2 linked regions of the Hydrogenispora ethanolica genome follow. The protein of the gene in region 1 interacts with the protein of each later gene in a pairwise test. Links are inferred from orthologs where the notes say so. Each region holds a gene or a part of one and is shown in the gene's direction. Other genes may lie near its edges. The genes, in order: kdsB and EDC14_RS22105.

Evidence for each region.
Region 2: the proteins of kdsB (region 1) and EDC14_RS22105 interact in binary tests that used the Escherichia coli proteins (3 or more experiments, as listed by UniProt). The link is inferred for Hydrogenispora ethanolica from one-to-one orthologs.

Annotation. Positions count from the first base shown.
Region 1 is NZ_SLUN01000018.1:93,225-100,285, reverse strand. What follows is about bases 4,305-7,061. They hold kdsB (3-deoxy-manno-octulosonate cytidylyltransferase), read left to right. Parts: upstream 4,305-5,195; coding sequence 5,196-5,927; downstream 5,928-7,061. Other genes in these bases: EDC14_RS14940 (KpsF/GutQ family sugar-phosphate isomerase), read left to right, coding at 6,753-7,061; kdsA (3-deoxy-8-phosphooctulonate synthase), read left to right, coding at 5,944-6,756; lpxK (tetraacyldisaccharide 4'-kinase), read left to right, coding at 4,305-5,181. Outside these bases: EDC14_RS26835 (hypothetical protein), read right to left, coding at 1-156; EDC14_RS14975 (EamA family transporter), read right to left, coding at 245-613; EDC14_RS14970 (RsiV family protein), read left to right, coding at 1,074-1,682; EDC14_RS14965 (lysophospholipid acyltransferase family protein), read left to right, coding at 2,097-2,783; EDC14_RS14960 (3-deoxy-D-manno-octulosonic acid transferase), read left to right, coding at 2,765-4,060; more of lpxK, read left to right, coding at 4,057-4,304. UniProt on the Escherichia coli protein: Activates KDO (a required 8-carbon sugar) for incorporation into bacterial lipopolysaccharide in Gram-negative bacteria.
Region 2 is NZ_SLUN01000038.1:24,935-33,783, reverse strand. What follows is about bases 2,521-5,325. They hold EDC14_RS22105 (TetR/AcrR family transcriptional regulator), read left to right. Parts: upstream 2,521-3,531; coding sequence 3,532-4,119; downstream 4,120-5,325. Other genes in these bases: EDC14_RS22100 (efflux RND transporter periplasmic adaptor subunit), read left to right, coding at 4,308-5,325; EDC14_RS22110 (anaerobic nitric oxide reductase flavorubredoxin), read left to right, coding at 2,521-3,138. In the rest of the region: EDC14_RS22120 (YuzB family protein), read right to left, coding at 32-256; EDC14_RS22115 (NAD(P)/FAD-dependent oxidoreductase), read right to left, coding at 234-1,475; more of EDC14_RS22110, read left to right, coding at 1,945-2,520; more of EDC14_RS22100, read left to right, coding at 5,326-5,363; EDC14_RS22095 (efflux RND transporter permease subunit), read left to right, coding at 5,382-8,513; EDC14_RS22090 (hypothetical protein), read left to right, coding at 8,649-8,849. UniProt on the Escherichia coli protein: Involved in response to both electrophiles and reactive chlorine species (RCS). Represses the transcription of the nemRA-gloA operon by binding to the NemR box.

The DNA of each region.
Region 1 (7,061 bases):
CCGCAAAACGAACGGCGGCAATACTGCCGTGGGCTCTTCAATCGTCGAATGAACAACGGCAGTCGTCGCCATAGTTACCTGAACCGCAAAAGGAACGACGGCGATCGTCGCCATTGGCTCTTCTGTTACGGAATGAACCATGGCGGTCATCGCCATAGAATTATCCTTCATGGAAGCAACTGTGGCGACCGGCTCCGGAGACGCCCCGTCCGCAAAATGAGGGTATGATGTTTCGAAAGGACTGTCAACCCCGGGCGATCAGCCAGACGCCGACCGTGATGATCAACGCTCCCACCCAACGCGACGGCGCGACTGTTTCATGCCGGAACAGCCACGAAAAGAATACCACCAAAATGTAGCTGCTGGCGATCAACGGATAAACCATGGATAAGTTCTTCTGTTTCAAGACTAATATCCAAAAGACAGTGGAGACTCCATAGCAGACCAGACCGATGAAGATCAAAGGTTCGGCAAACATGCGCCACAGCAATGGAAAGACCCCGGCTGCCCCGGAAAGCGATACATCCAACCGGGCAGCGCCTTCTTTAAAGAGCAGTTGTCCGGCTACTCCCAGCGCTATGGAGATAATAATCTGAATCACCCATAAGCTCATGATATTTCTCCTTCAATATATTACCATGCCATATCTTCAATCTTCGGGTCGAGTTTTCCTTCCAGCCGGTTCAGCTTGGAACGGGTACAGAAACGAATGCTTTACCAAAACCGGGGCTACGTTACCTTTCATCGAGACTTCGAGCGCAGAAACTCCACGTCCACGACCCACGGCTCATGTCCGCAATCTCAATACTCAGGAACGGCTCCAAGTTCAACGTAACCGGATGGGATTCAATACAAGCAGTATCCCGCTTTATCCGGCATTATAATTTCGGATATGAAACACCCGCCGTAGCATGCTTCGTTTGACAGATACGAGTATAAAACATGTTTCTGAAAATTGGCTGAAAGCGGCCGGAGCGGCGATTCAACTTGCAAAAAGAATACTTCTTTCCCTGGGACGATGGCACAACTTTCTCCGCCACTGAATAGGCTATTGAACGGGAGGGAGAGCGAACATGGGAGAAGAAGCGGTGGCCCGGATCTTTCCAAAACGGGTCGCCAAACCGGGCTTGAATTTCAGCTATCCCGAGATCGAGGGTCCGCAGGAGAAACGGGTTCTCAAGCAGATGAATGAAGCCATCACCAGGAAAGTACGGCATCTCATCCGCGACCAGGGGTACGCGCCGGAGCTGACGCGGGAGGTCGCCGGCGGCTATCAGGTGAAGCTAAACGCCAAAGGCATTCTCAGCCTCCGCCTGGAGGGGACCGGCAATGTGCCGGGAGACGCCCTCCGGACCATAGCGGTCAAGGGATTGACCTTCGATCTGCACAGCGGCGACCTTTTTAAATTCGAGGATCTCTTCAATGATGATTGCGATTATGTGTCCCGGCTAAATGGCCTGATCCGTCAAACGTTGAACGCGGGCGATGATGAGACGGTCGCCGAATTTGGCGGGGTCCTGAAACGCCAGGAGTTCTATATGACGGAGACCGCCCTTATCTTGGTGTTTCCGCTGCCGGAAGACACCCCGGCACAAGGAAGCGTGCCGGAGTTGGCGATCGGCTATCCGGAGGTTCGGGACCTGATCTACAAAAACGGACCGATCGGCCGGTTCCTCCGCTAATGCCCGGGCCGCCGGGTGGTAACCGTTGAAGCCCTCGACCGTGGTCACGGCGAACCCGGAATAACCCGAAAATCGGGCCGCCGCTATCCGGCGGGTACGCCAGGGACAAGTCCTTTGCCCGAAAAAACAGCAGCGGGACAAATTTTGATTCATGAAAATGTTGTTTTTGCTGACAATAATAGCAGTATCCGGTGAGCGGCGCGGCGGGACCGCAGCGCTGCCTCCGGGTCAGTTCCAACTTAGCTCAAAGCAACTCGGTTCTTAACATTGTGAAATGAATATGGTAGAATAAGAATGGCCGCCGATGGAATTGAAAGGAAATCCGATATTGAATGATGGCGGTTTTGGTACAGCTCTGCGGAAGGGTTTTATTTTTTTAGCGTACGCTGTGCATTTCCAGTAAAGGACGGCTTAATGGGGCGGTTTACCAGACAACTGAAAAAAAAGTTTACAACCCAAGCGATTGTCAGCGTTGGCTTCTGGCTGGTCGCGTTGCTCGGGAGGACCCTGCGGTATCGGGTGATCGGCCGCGAACAGTTGGAACAGTTTCACGGCAAGCAAGGATTCATCCTCAATTCATGGCACGGCCAGCAAATGTTGGGTTTCTGTTTCTTTCGCGGTTGCGGCTATTATATTTTGTCCAGTTTGAGCCGGGATGGTGATTATTCCAGCTCCATCATGAGCCGTTTCGGTTGGCGGATAATCCGGGGTTCCACCTCAAAAGGCGCGGTGCGCGGGTTGATTGAATTGCTCCGGGTGTTGCGGGAAGGCGCGGGAGTGGCGTTGACTCCCGATGGGCCGCGCGGTCCGCTCTACCATATCGAGCCGGGCGGCATTTATTTGGCCCAAAAAACCGGCGCGCCGCTGATTCCGGTGGCATTCGTTTTCGATCGCAAATGGGTGATGAAACGAAGCTGGGATCAGTTTGTGATTCCGAAACCATTTGCCCGGTGCGTGGCTTATTTCGGCGAACCCATCTTTGTAACCGCGAAGCTGACAGAGGAACAGCTGGCGCTGGAACAGCAACGGCTCAGGGATGCCATTCATGAGGCGAACCGGCGGGGAGAGGAGATTTTGCAGCAATGGCTAGGCAGAGCGTAAGTTATCTCCTTTATAACGGTTTGCTGATATTGGCGGGGATTTTTTTCTGGCCCTATTTCATTATTCGCAATATCATTTTAAAAAGGCCCGTTTTGCCGTATTTTCATAACATGACGCCGGATTTCCTGCGAAAGCTCGGCCCTCAGCCGGTGATTTGGGTGCAAGCCGTCTCGGTGGGCGAAACCGTGGTGGCAAACTGCATCGTCAATCAGATCCGGAAAATATTGCCCGAGTACCAGGTGGTCTTTACGACCACCACGCCGACAGGCCAGGCAATGGCCCAAAAGTTATTGGGAGATACGCTCCCGATTACTTATTTCCCATTCGATTTTCCGTTTTTTAGCCGACGTTTTGTGAAACGGATCAAACCGCGGTTGTTCATTATGGTGGAAACGGAGATTTGGCCCAATGCCATCCGTTACTGCCGCAAAGCCGGGGCCAAGATCGCGATGGTGAATGGCAGGATCAGCAACCGGTCCTACGGAAGATATTTGAAAGTGGCTCCTTTTTTAAAAACTGTTCTGGGACAGCTCGATCTTCTCGCCATGCAATCGGCGGAAGACGCCAATCGCATCGGCACTTTGGGCGCGCCGCTCGAGAAGATCGTGGTCGCCGGAAACGCCAAGTTTGATCAGGATTACCCGACTTTCCATCCGGATAAGCTGGCCGCCTTCCTGGAGCAATACCACTGGAAGCCGGAAATACCCATCTTTACGGCTGCCAGCACCCACCCCGGCGAGGAGGAGCAAGTCCTCCAGGCCTATCGGGAATTACTCAAAGAGCGGCCGTACTATCTGATCCTGGCGCCGCGCCATCCGGACCGGGCCGAAGCAGTGAGCGGACTTTTGAAGACTTCCGGTTTTTCGTTTACCCGGCGCACTGCCCAATCATCCGATGAATCGCCCCAGATTTTGCTCCTGGATACCTTCGGCGAGTTAAGTTTGGCGTATGCCCTGGCCGAGGTGATCTTCGTCGGAGGAAGCCTGGTCGATATCGGCGGTCATAATATCCTGGAGGCGGCAGTGCAGGCCAAGCCGGTCATCTATGGCCCGTACATGCATGCCCAGCAGGAGATGAAGGAGCTATTGGAAGCGTTTGACGCCGGTTTTACGGTGAATGATGCCGACGGTTTGGTGCAGGCCATCAAGGAACTTACCGCCGACCGGGCGCTCTATCGCCGCCGGGCGCTGGCGGGACGCCAGGCGGTACTGTCGAACCAGGGGGCGGCCGAAAAGACAGTCCGCTTGCTGGCCGATCTGGTGAGGAGCGGTTCGTGAGGCGGGAGCAACCCATTCTGGATTATTTATATCGAGTCGTCTCGGGGACGGAGCAAGGTCCGCTGGCCGGAGCGGTGCGGCTGCTGCTGACCGGATTGGAAGGGCTATACCGCCTTTTGTTGGGCTTAAACCGGGCGCTCACGCGTTCCCGCAGTTTGCCGGTACCGGTGATTAGTGTCGGCAATCTGGTGGCCGGAGGCACCGGAAAGACTCCCACCGTGGTTTGGCTGGTGCGCTGGCTCCGGGCGGGCGGCCGAAACCCGGCGATCTTGACCCGGGGATACGGGGGCGTGGCCCAAAAGGAAGGCTTAGTATTTTGCAGTGACGAGCTCTCCAATTTACAGCCGGGCCTCACCGGCGATGAACCCTATTTATTGGCCAAGCTGCTGCCGGGAACACGCGTGTCGGTGGGAAGGGACCGTTTGCGAATGGGACAGGCCGCATTGCAGTGCGATCCGACGATCGACTGTTTTGTGCTGGATGACGGTTTTCAATATTGGAAGCTGCAGCGGGACTACGACATTGTGGTCATGGACGCCAGTAATCCTTTTGGCAACGGACGGCTGATCCCCAGGGGGATTTTACGGGAACCGCTAAGCGGATTATCCCGGGCTCAGGCAGTTTTCCTGACTCGCCTTGAGCGGGTAGATCAGGTGGAGTTGGAACGTCTGACCGACCGGTTAATCCGGGAAAATCCCGAATTGCAAGTCGGTTTGGTGGAGCCGCTTCCGCCCGAGATTGTGAAGCTGAGCGAATGGTCGGATGAGCCATCCCCGGCAGCGGCGGTTTCATTCTTAGAGGGCCGCCGTTGCGGAGCGGTCACCGCCATCGGCAATCCGCAACAGTTCTTTGACTCCTTGACCGGACTCGGAGCAGAGCTCGCCTTCACCAAGGTTTATCCCGATCACCATTCCTGGACTCCGGAAGAGATGGAGTCTTTGATAGCGGAGTTGCGGGAAACGGCGATCACCGAGATCGTCGTAACGGCGAAGGATGGAGTGAAGCTGGAACGGTTTACGGAACTTTTTCAACGGGCCGAAATCGAACTGCTATTGCTTACTCTGGAGTTTAGTGTGAGAAATCCGCAGATTTTATCGCAGATTGACGCCCGAATTCAGTAGAAAGGTTGGGACTCATGAAAGTTTTAGGGGTAATACCGGCCCGATATCAATCAACCCGGTTGCCGGGCAAACCGTTATTGGATATTGTGGGAAAGCCCATGATTCAATGGGTGTATGAGAGCGCGAAGACCGCTTCGCTTCTCGATGAAGTACTGGTCGCCACCGATGACCAGCGAATCTGCGATGCGGTACGGCAATTTGGGGGAACGGTGGAGTTAACCGCGGCGGACCATCCAACCGGAACCGACCGGCTGGCGGAGGTTGCGCGCAGGCATGATGCGGATCTAATCATCAATATTCAGGGCGATGAACCGTTAATCCGCGGCGAAGTCATTGATTCAATCATCCAGCCGCTGGTCGCTGACATGACCCTGCCGATGTCCACCGCCAAGGTTCGTTTGACCGAACCGGCGCAGATTGAGGAACCTTCGGTGGTTAAAGTCGTTACAGATGAAGAGGGATATGCGCTTTATTTTTCACGTTCGCCGATTCCTTATCCCCGTAAAGCCGAGATGGCTCAATACTGGAAACATGTCGGGCTGTACGGTTATCGCCGCGAGTTCCTGTTAAAATACGTCGAATTGCCGCAGACTACCATCGAATTGACTGAATCGTTGGAGCAATTGCGGGTTTTATCCTACGGATATCGAATTAAAGTCGTGGAAGTGGCCCAAGATTCGGTAGGGGTCGACACTCCCGCCGATCTGGAGCGGGTCCGGGCGATACTGGAACAAAAGATTATTTGATGCGGGAGGAACCCTCGTGTTTGCAACGCTGGAAAACTTATTATCGAAACAATTCTTTTTGATAGCCGGTCCTTGCGTGATCGAATCGGAAGAGCATGCCATGGGGATGGCTGTGGAATTGCAGAAGATTGCCGCAGCGGTTGGCATCCGCTTCGTATTCAAGGCTTCTTTTGACAAAGCCAATCGAACGGCGGTGGATTCGTTTCGCGGTCCGGGGCTGGAGCGTGGCCTCGCGATATTAAAAACGATCAAAACTGAACTGGGACTGCCCATCCTCTCGGACATTCATGAAGTGAGCCAAGTTGAGAAGGCGGCTGAAGTCCTCGATATCATTCAGATCCCGGCTTTTCTCTCGCGCCAGACCGATTTAATCGTGGCGGCCGCTCAGACGGGACGGATTATTAACATTAAGAAAGCACAATTCAGTGCTCCCCAGGACATGAAGAATGCCATCGAAAAAGTTCGTTATACCGGAAATCAGCAGGTCATATTGACTGAACGGGGCGTTTCCTTCGGTTATAATCGGCTGGTGGTGGACATGCGCGCCTTGCCGTTGATGCGCTCGTTGGGTGTCCCTGTGGTTTTTGATGGAACCCATAGCGTTCAGGAACCGGGCGGGCTGGGCAAAGCCACCGGCGGGGATCGCCGGATGGTTCCGTATCTTTGCCGCGCTGCGGTCGCTACCGGGGTGGACGGGCTCTTCCTGGAAGTCCATGACAATCCCGACTGTGCGAAATCCGATGGACCCAACATGGTCGAGTTATCGAAATTAGAAGCCTTGCTGCGAACCTGCCTAAAAATTGATGCAATCGTAAAGGATGAGCTATGATCCGAGAGATGAAAGAACTTACCGAATCCCGCTGCGTAACAGGATACCTCGAACAGGCCAAAGAAGTATTACGAATTGAGGCCGAAGCAGTCAAGACGATTGCCGAGGAATTGGACGATAGTTTTGCCCGAGCAGTGGAATTGATCCTGAATTGCAGCGGACGGATCGTGGTCACCGGAATGGGGAAATCCGGGCTGATTGGACGAAAAATTGCCGCGACCCTTGCCAGCACGGGGACGCCATCATTTTTTCTGCATCCCGGTGAAGCAGTCCACGGGGATTTGGGGATGGTCACGCCAAGCGAT
Region 2 (8,849 bases), on another replicon or contig:
TTGCCGTTTGGGAGAGAATGAAGCAAAACACTCAGTCATCGATCAGCTCTACAATCGATTCATAGAGGTCATCGGCGAAATCCGCCTGAACCATTTCGCCGTCGACCAAGGCGTAGGGACCGATGGCGCAATCGCCGCAATAGCCGAGGCAAGACTCAACTTCGATGGTTGCGTTGGGATGATTTTGGCGCAGTTTGTCGACGACTTCTCCGGTGCCGTGGACAAAGTTGTTTTCACAGAACTGAATTTTGTTCAATTCGAGTACCCCTTTCTTTTGGGTCCGTTTTTAGTGTTTGAAAAAGGTCTTCCACCGTAATTTGGTTCCAGGATATATCCTCCAATAAGGTTTGTTTTTCGATGGCGCTTTTTAATAAAGGAGACTTGCCGGTATCGCCGATCATGATCGCGCCGCTGATCCGGTTGTTTTGAATGAAAACCCGTATATAGGTATTTTTGCTTATATCTTCATGAACGACGCTGTGGGATGCATGGCTCTCATCAACATCCCCCATGGAAAACAGCGTGATGTCGAAACCGCGTAAAGTCGTTACCGGAACAACCGGCCGGTAGGATGCCGGATGGCCGATCAGGTTGTATCCGGCAGTTTTTCCTTGTTCCACGGCGATATTCCATAACCCGAAGATTTTGCCGTCATATTCGGCGACATCTCCGGCCGCGTAAATGTGGGGGAGATTGGTCTCCATCCGCTCATTGACGAGAATGCCCCGGTTGGTCCGAATCCCGGTATCATCGACAATCGCTAAATTCGGGATGATGCCGATGGAATAAATGGCCATGTCGCAAGGAATGCTTTTGCCCGCGCCGATTTGCACCGAAGTTTGCTCCATTCCGACGACCGGCGAGCCGGTTATAACTTCAACCCCCGAATCTTCCGCCAGATGCTGTAAAAGATCGGAACCTTTTTCATCGAGCTGGAAAGGCATTAATCTTGCTTGAATCTCGGTAATCGTCACCTTTTTCCGGTGTTGCCGGAGAGCCCACGCAGTCTCCAGACCCTGGATCCCGCCGCCGATATGCACAACTTGTCCGGCGCGATCTATATGGGCCAGAACCTGCCGGGCATCATTCATTTTGCGAAGCGTATAGAGCCTGGGTTCGCCTGCCGCTGATAACTCGGGTTCGCGATTGAGAGCGCCGGTCGCGATCAGCAGTTTATCAAACTCAAGTTTTGCACCATGATGTAAGGTTACCGTCTGGCTCCGGACATCGATTTTCCGGACGGCTTCTCCCAAAAGAAGGTTGACCCGGTTTTGGGCGTACCATTCTTTCTTTTGCAATAGATTGTCGGATAATTCCAATTCAAACAGACCTTTGGAAAGCTTCATCCGGTTATATGGGAAAAACGGTTCGTCGCTTACCAGGTCGATCGGGACTTCGGAATCTTTTTCGCGGATTGCTTTGATCGCATTGATCCCGGCAATCCCCGCTCCAACGATGACAACCTTCTTAACCATACCGCACCTCTTTTGGCTATTTTTCCACAAAAGGGCTAGTTTTAAAAGCGTTGTGATAAACCCTGTCCGAAGGCCAGGGTGAACACAAAAGCTCAGAAAAGCAAGTGATAAAGTCGTTTGATATTATTTGCAAGCTGACTTCCGTTTGGAAAGACTTTATCACATGGCTTTTAATAATGGATAGCTCAAGTATGGAATAAAGTCATGGCTAAAACCAGATTCATAGCGCCCCGAAAAGGCCGCTGCGGAGCCAAGGCAATTCATTAAAGAAAAGCTTGATTTCATTCCACGAAAAAGCCGGTGATTAAGCCGCCAGCAAACTGCCTTTCATCTTGGGCTTTATTTTTTCCTGCGATTTTTAGTTTATTCTTGGAAACAATACCGTGTGTATGACTTAGCTTGCCGATTGTAAAAGAAGCAAGTTTGCGAAATTGAGAGCCGGGTTCTAAGATTTTTAAGGAGAGATTCCATGAAAAAGCAGGTAAAAAACAACGTCTATTGGGTCGGAAAAACCGATTGGGAACTCAAAACCTTTCATGGGATGGAGTACTCCACCCATCGCGGTTCCACCTATAACTCCTATTTGCTGTTGGAAGACAAAGTCGCATTGATCGATACGGTCTGGAGCCCTTACGCCAAGGAATTTGTCACCAATCTGGCTGCGGAGATTGATTTAAACCGGATCGATCTGATCATCGCCAACCATGCCGAACCCGATCATAGCGGCGCGCTGCCGGAACTGATGCGCAGAATTCCGGATGTTCCCATTTATTGTACGGCGAACGGGGTAAAGTCCTTGAAAGGCCATTACCATCAGGACTGGAATTTTCATCCCGTCAAAACCGGCGATACGGTCCGTCTCGGCCAAAAGGAATTGATCTTCGTCGAAGCGCCGATGCTCCACTGGCCGGACAGCATGTTCTGTTATTTGACCGGAGAGAACATCCTCTTTAGCAACGATGCCTTTGGACAGCATTACGCGACCGAATTATTATTTAACGACCGGGTGGATCAAGCGGAACTATGGGCGGAAAGCATCAAATATTACGCCAATATCCTGACGCCGTTCAACCCGCTGGTAACCAAGAAAATTAAAGAATTTGTCGGCCTGCAATTGCCGTTGGACATGATCTGTACCAGCCACGGCGTGGTTTGGCGGGATAACCCGCTGCAAATCGTCCAGAAGTACCAGGAATGGGCGGCGGACTATCAGGAAAACCAAATCACCATCATTTACGACACCATGTGGGATGGCACCCGGATTGTGGCGGAATGCATTGCCCGAGGAATTGAAAGGGCCGATCCCGCGGTGACGATCAAAATCCATAACTCGGCCAAATTCGATAAAAACGACATCATCACCGATGTCTTTCGCTCGAAAGCGATTCTCGTCGGTTCGCCGACGATTAACCGGGGCATTATGCATTCCGTGGCCGGATTGTTGGAAGAAATCCGCGGTTTGGGGTTTAAAAAGAAAAAAGCCGCCGCTTTCGGCTGTCAAGGCTGGAGCGGCGAAGCGGTCGCCATGATCAATGACGGGCTAACCAAAGCGGGTTTTGAATTAATGGATGAGGGATTGAAAGTATTCTGGAATCCCGACGCGGCGGCCCGGGAGCAAGCGGTGGCATACGGCGGCGGATTGGTTGGAAAGCTTAAAAATTAAAACAAGCCTTACGGGAAGAGGAATCATTGAATCGGTAGTGTAATATAATACGAACTGTTGAAGTAGGCCTTTAAAGAGGGCTTAGAGAAGAGTGAGAATAATCTGTAAGAAATCGCCCATTCCCGAAAGATGTATGATGTGCCTGAGCTGGACCAGTCCGGTGGTTCCCCTTCCAGATTCGGGCCGAGGGTTAGCACTATAATCGTCGTAAGGAAAAACAAAGTAAATCATACTCAGCGGCGAGAAAAGGGTTTGTTAAAAGATTCACTGGCATGGAAGAAGGAGAACCAGCCGAGGAGATGATTTTATAAGTGACAATGCTTGACAAATCGGAGAGGAGTCGATATATTAGAAATAGACCGAACGGTCGGTATCGAAGGAGGGGACTCATTGATGAATGACACCAAAGAACACATTTTGAATGTTTCCTTCAGCCTTTTTTTGCAAAAGAACTTCAAGGAAGTAACCATGCAAGAGATTGTCGAGAAGACGGGAATGTCGAAAGGAGCTTTCTACCATTACTTTGAAAGCAAGGAGCAGCTTTTTCTGGAAGTGGTGGATTATTTTGTTTCTGCATTCATCATGGACTACAATAAACTGAGCAAAGAATCATTATATCAATTTTACCACGACTATGTAAAATATCATGCCAATATGTCATTTCTGCAAAACCGAATGGATGGGGATAGCGGTTTCAACTACTATGTTTTGATGTTTGATGCGATGAAGCTTTTTCCCAGTTTTCGGGATAAAGTGACCGAGAACTTGCAAGCTGAGCTTAGAGCTTGGGAGGAAATCGTCCGCAGTGCCAGAGATAAAGGAGAAATCAACTCCTCCATGACCGATGAACAGATTGCAAACCTGTTTATTTATACAAGCGATGGCGTCGGCATGCATAATGTGATGAAAGGGAGAATCAAAGAGATGCCGGAGGCATTATTAACTGTGTGGGACGGCTTATATCAGGAAATAAAAACATAAATTTTTTTGGAATGTTTAAACCGAACGTTCGGTTTCTAAAGGTTCGAATCTCGATTTAATACATTTTATTAATCCGTAGTTCAACAAGGAAATACCAATTTTGAAAAACGCGTTTAAACATCGCGATTTTCCAAAATTCCTTCGATGTATTGAACCACTGGACTAATAGTAGACGGAAGGTGATTCGGATGAAAAAACTGTTATTGGCCTTAAGCATCATCGGTATCGTGGGATTGATGATTTGGGTGCTACTGAACAATAAGGCCGAGGTGGAAAAGAAGGCGAAGGTGGTTCATAATACGGCAGTAGCAGTCGTCGTTACGGATGTACAATCACAAACGCTTCAAGAAAACCTGACCAAGGTCGGTCTGATCGTGGCCAGGAATGAGGTCGCGGTGGTCTCGGAAGCTTCAGGAAAGATCATCGCAGTGCATGCCGGAGTCGGTTCGTATCTATCGGCGGGGGCGTCCATCGTTAAACTGGACGATGAGTTATCCAAAGCCAATTTTCTTTCGGCCCAAACCAATTACGAAAAAGCCCGGAAGGATTGGGAGCGGGCCTCGGAATTGCATAAACAAGAGCTGATCTCAAGCTCGGAACTGGAATCGGCCCGGAATAATCTTCTCTCGGCGGAAGCAGCCCAGCGTTCAGCCAAACGCCAATATCAAAACACTTCGATTACCACGCCCATCTCCGGTATCGTCACTGACCGGCCAGTGAACCTCGGCGCCATGATCAACCCGGGAACGAAAGTGGCTACGATCATCGATAAGTCAAGCTACAAAGTCAAGGTGAATGTCGGGTCCGGCGAAGCGTTTAAATTGAAGGTCGGTGATGAAGCCGGCGTAGTGACCGATATTTACCCGGGTATTCCATTGATGGGACGGATTGAAAGTATCAGCGACTCCAGCGACGAAGCCCGGACCTTTCCGGTGGAAGTCGTGATTCCCGCTCAGAAAGAATATCCGTTGAAGTCAGGAATCTACGGCAAGGTGACGTTCCGCCTGGGAACGGATCGTCCGATCCTGGCCATCCCGCGGGAAGCGGTAATCGGCAGTGTGAAGAATCCCCAAGTCTATGTGGTGGAAAAAGGTGTTGCCAAACTGCGCGATATCGTGATCGGAGCGGAGATTGACAGCCGGTTTGAAGTGGTCCGGGGTTTAAGAGAAAAAGAGCGCATCGTGGTGAGCGGTCAAGATAACTTACAGGATGAGGCTGTGGTGGAAATTATCAAGAATATTTAAGGTAAGGGTGTGATTGAAATGACTGTTACCGAGGTTGCCATTAAACGCCCAATCCTGATCATCGTCGCTTTCCTGGCCATCGCGTTGATGGGGATTTTTTGCTACGTCAATCTGAAATATGAATTATTTCCGAGCTTGACGATGCCGAGTGTTACGATTGCGACTGCCTATTCCGGAGCTTCCGCCAGCGAAGTTGAATCGGCCGTTACCAAAACGATCGAAGAAGCGGTCTCCGGCATCAATAAGGTGAAAAGCGTTCAAGCTGCTTCCCAAGAGGGACTTTCCGTGGTCACCGTTGAGTTTTTGCAAGGCGCCGATATTGAGCTCGCGATGCAGGCCACCCAAAGGAAAGTGAACCAGATCCTGGCGGCACTTCCCGACGGAGCCAAAACTCCTTCTCTGTCCACTTACTCCATTAATGACCTCCCGGTAATGCGGCTCGGCGTTACCAGCGACATGGAATCCAAGGCTTTTTATCAGTTTTTGAATGATTTTATCGTTCCCCAACTGGTGAAGCAACCGGGGGTCGGTCAAGTCAGCCTGATCGGCGGCGAACAGCGGGAGATTCGAATCAACGTCGACAGCCGAAAGCTGCAAATATACGGTTTATCCAACGTACAGGTGGCCGAAGCCATTCAAAAAGCCAACCTGGACTACCCCACCGGCAAGATTAAGGACCATGACGGCCAATATGTGCTGCGTCTGGCCGGTAAACTGGACTCACTGGATCAATTGAAAAACCTGATCATCGGCCAGTCGGCATCCGGCGGAGAAATCGTCCTGTCGGACGTGGCCGAGATCCGGGACGGCAGCAAGGATCAGACCACGATCAGCCGGTCGAATGGAAAAACCACGGTTGGCTTGTTGATCCAGAAACAATCGGACGCCAACCAAGTGGAGGTATGCCGGGCGGTCCGGAAGGCCCTCAAGATCCTGGAGGAGCAGAATCAGGCGATTCGCCTCAAATTCGATATCATCTCTGACGGCTCCCAATTTATCATGGATTGTTCCAATGCCGTGATCGAAGATCTGGGTCTCGCCATTTTATTGGTGGCTCTGGTGATGCTGCTCTTTCTCCATAGCCTGCGGAGTTCGGTGATGGTGATGGTCGCCATTCCTACTTCGCTGGTGGCCACCTTCATTGGAATGTGGGCCTTTGGGTTTACCTTAAATATGATGACACTGCTGGCGATGTCGCTGGTGATTGGAATTCTGGTGGATGATTCCATCGTGGTGCTGGAGAATATTCACCATCACTTGGAGCAAGGAGCAGAGCAGAAGGTGGCCGCGCTAAAGGGGCGAAATGAGATCGGGTTTACCGCCCTGTCCATCACCATGGTGGATGTGGCGGTCTTCCTGCCGCTGGCATTGGTCACCGGGCTCATCGGCGGTATTACGCGCCAGTTTTCATTGGTGGTGGTCATCTCAACCTTAATGAGTTTACTGGTATCGTTCACAGTCACCCCCATGCTGGCGTCGCGTTTCGCCAAAGTGGAAAGCTTGTCAAAGAGTTCGTTGCCGGGGCGGTTTGGAATTTGGTTTGAAGCGAAATATTCGGCCCTGGTGGCGGAGTATGTCAAACTGTTACGCTGGAGTCTGGAAAACCGCGGCAAAACGCTGCTCGTCGCCGGAGTGCTCTTTGTAGCGGCGGTGGCGCTGCTCCCATTGGGCTTTATCGGTTCCGAATTTATGCCTTCCATGGACCGTGGCGAACTCCTCGTCCAAATCGAGTTGCCGACCCGGGCCAAACTGGAACAGACCAGCCAAACGACTCGGCAAGCCGAGCAGATCCTGGCGGAATTCCCCGAAGTCGTGAAGACATTTACCACAGTGGGTACGGCCAGCGGAATGCATGCCGCGGCGGCTCCGAGCAATACGGCAGAGATTCAGGTGCTGCTGGTTCCCAAAAAGCAGCGTTCCCGTTCCACCATTGAAGTCTCGCAAGCGTTGAAAGGCAGGCTGGAACGAATCCCGGGAATTAAAGTACATGTAAGTCCAATCACGATTACGGGAACCGCCGACGGCGCTCCGATTCAGCTTGTCATCAGCGGCACCAATTGGAAGAGTGCATATCAGGCCGCGCTCCGCATTCAGGGCATCATCGGGCGGATTCCGGGAATCGATGACCTGCAGCTCTCAGCCAAGGAAGGTCAACCCGAGATCCGGATCGAAGCCGACCGCGAGAAAATGGCCAAACTGGGTTTGAATATCAGCGATATCGGGGACGTTTTGGAGACGGGTTTTACCGGTAACGATCAGTCCAAATTCAAGGATAAAGACGGCAATGAATACCCTATCCGGGTGATGTACGACTCATCGGACCGGTCCAGAACGGCCGACGTCGGCGGGTTAACCGTACTGAACAACTCCGGGCAACCGGTTCAGCTCAGTGAGTTTGCCACGTTAGTCAACGGGACCGGCCCGAATAAGTTGGAACGGCGGGACCGTAATTATGCCATCACCCTTTCCGCTCAAGCTGTCGGCAGAGCCAGCGGCGATATCGGCGCTGATATTGCGAAGACCCTCGAAACGGTAAATATGCCTTCCGGGGTTTCGTACCAATTTAGCGGTGATCTGGAACAACAAGACGATGCTTTCGGCAGTCTGGGCCTGGCGTTGCTGGCCGGCATCATTTTCATCTATCTGATTATGACCGCGCTTTATAATTCGTTCATCGATCCTTTTGCCGTCCTCTTCTCAGTTCCTTTGGCGATCATCGGCGCGCTGCTGGCATTGGGGCTCACCGCCAATTCGTTGTCGATCTTCTCGATCATGGGCATTATCATGCAAGTCGGGTTAGTCAGTAAGAATGCGATCTTATTGGTCGATTTCGCGAACCGGGCCCGCCGGAGCGGCGCCGGAATGAAAGAAGCATTGCTTGAGGCCGGGCAGGAACGGATCCGGCCGATCCTGATGACCACCCTGACGATGATCCTGGGCATGTTGCCGCTGGCGCTCTCGAATACGCCGGGTTCCGAATTCAAACACGGCTTGGGTTGGGCCTTGATCGGCGGGTTGACCAGCTCCATGGCGATGACCTTGATCATCGTTCCGGTAGTGTATATCCTGGTTGAACAGGTTCGGACTTTCTTGAGTGAAAACTTGATGAACCGCCGCAAGAAGTCCCCGCTTGGGGAGACAAGTGTTTAGGCAATGAAGCCGGACCCGGGTTGATAATACCTCATCCCAATAATAGCGGATTTCTTCATAAAAACTTCATGGGTTTGGTGTAGGATAAAATCATCTGTTACAAACCTTTAATTGATGAAATGAGGTGGAATCCGGATGAGTCAGGATGTAGACGAAAAGAAAATTCCTCCATGCCACCAGGGGCGTTCCGGCAAAGATCATCGCGGCCATATGCTATTGATGGTTTTGTGTTGCCTGATACCGCTCGGTATCGCCTTCTTTGCGCCGGCAATCGGCGTTTCATTGAAATGGAGTTGGCTGGCATCATTGATTTGCCCGCTGCTGATGATCGGGATG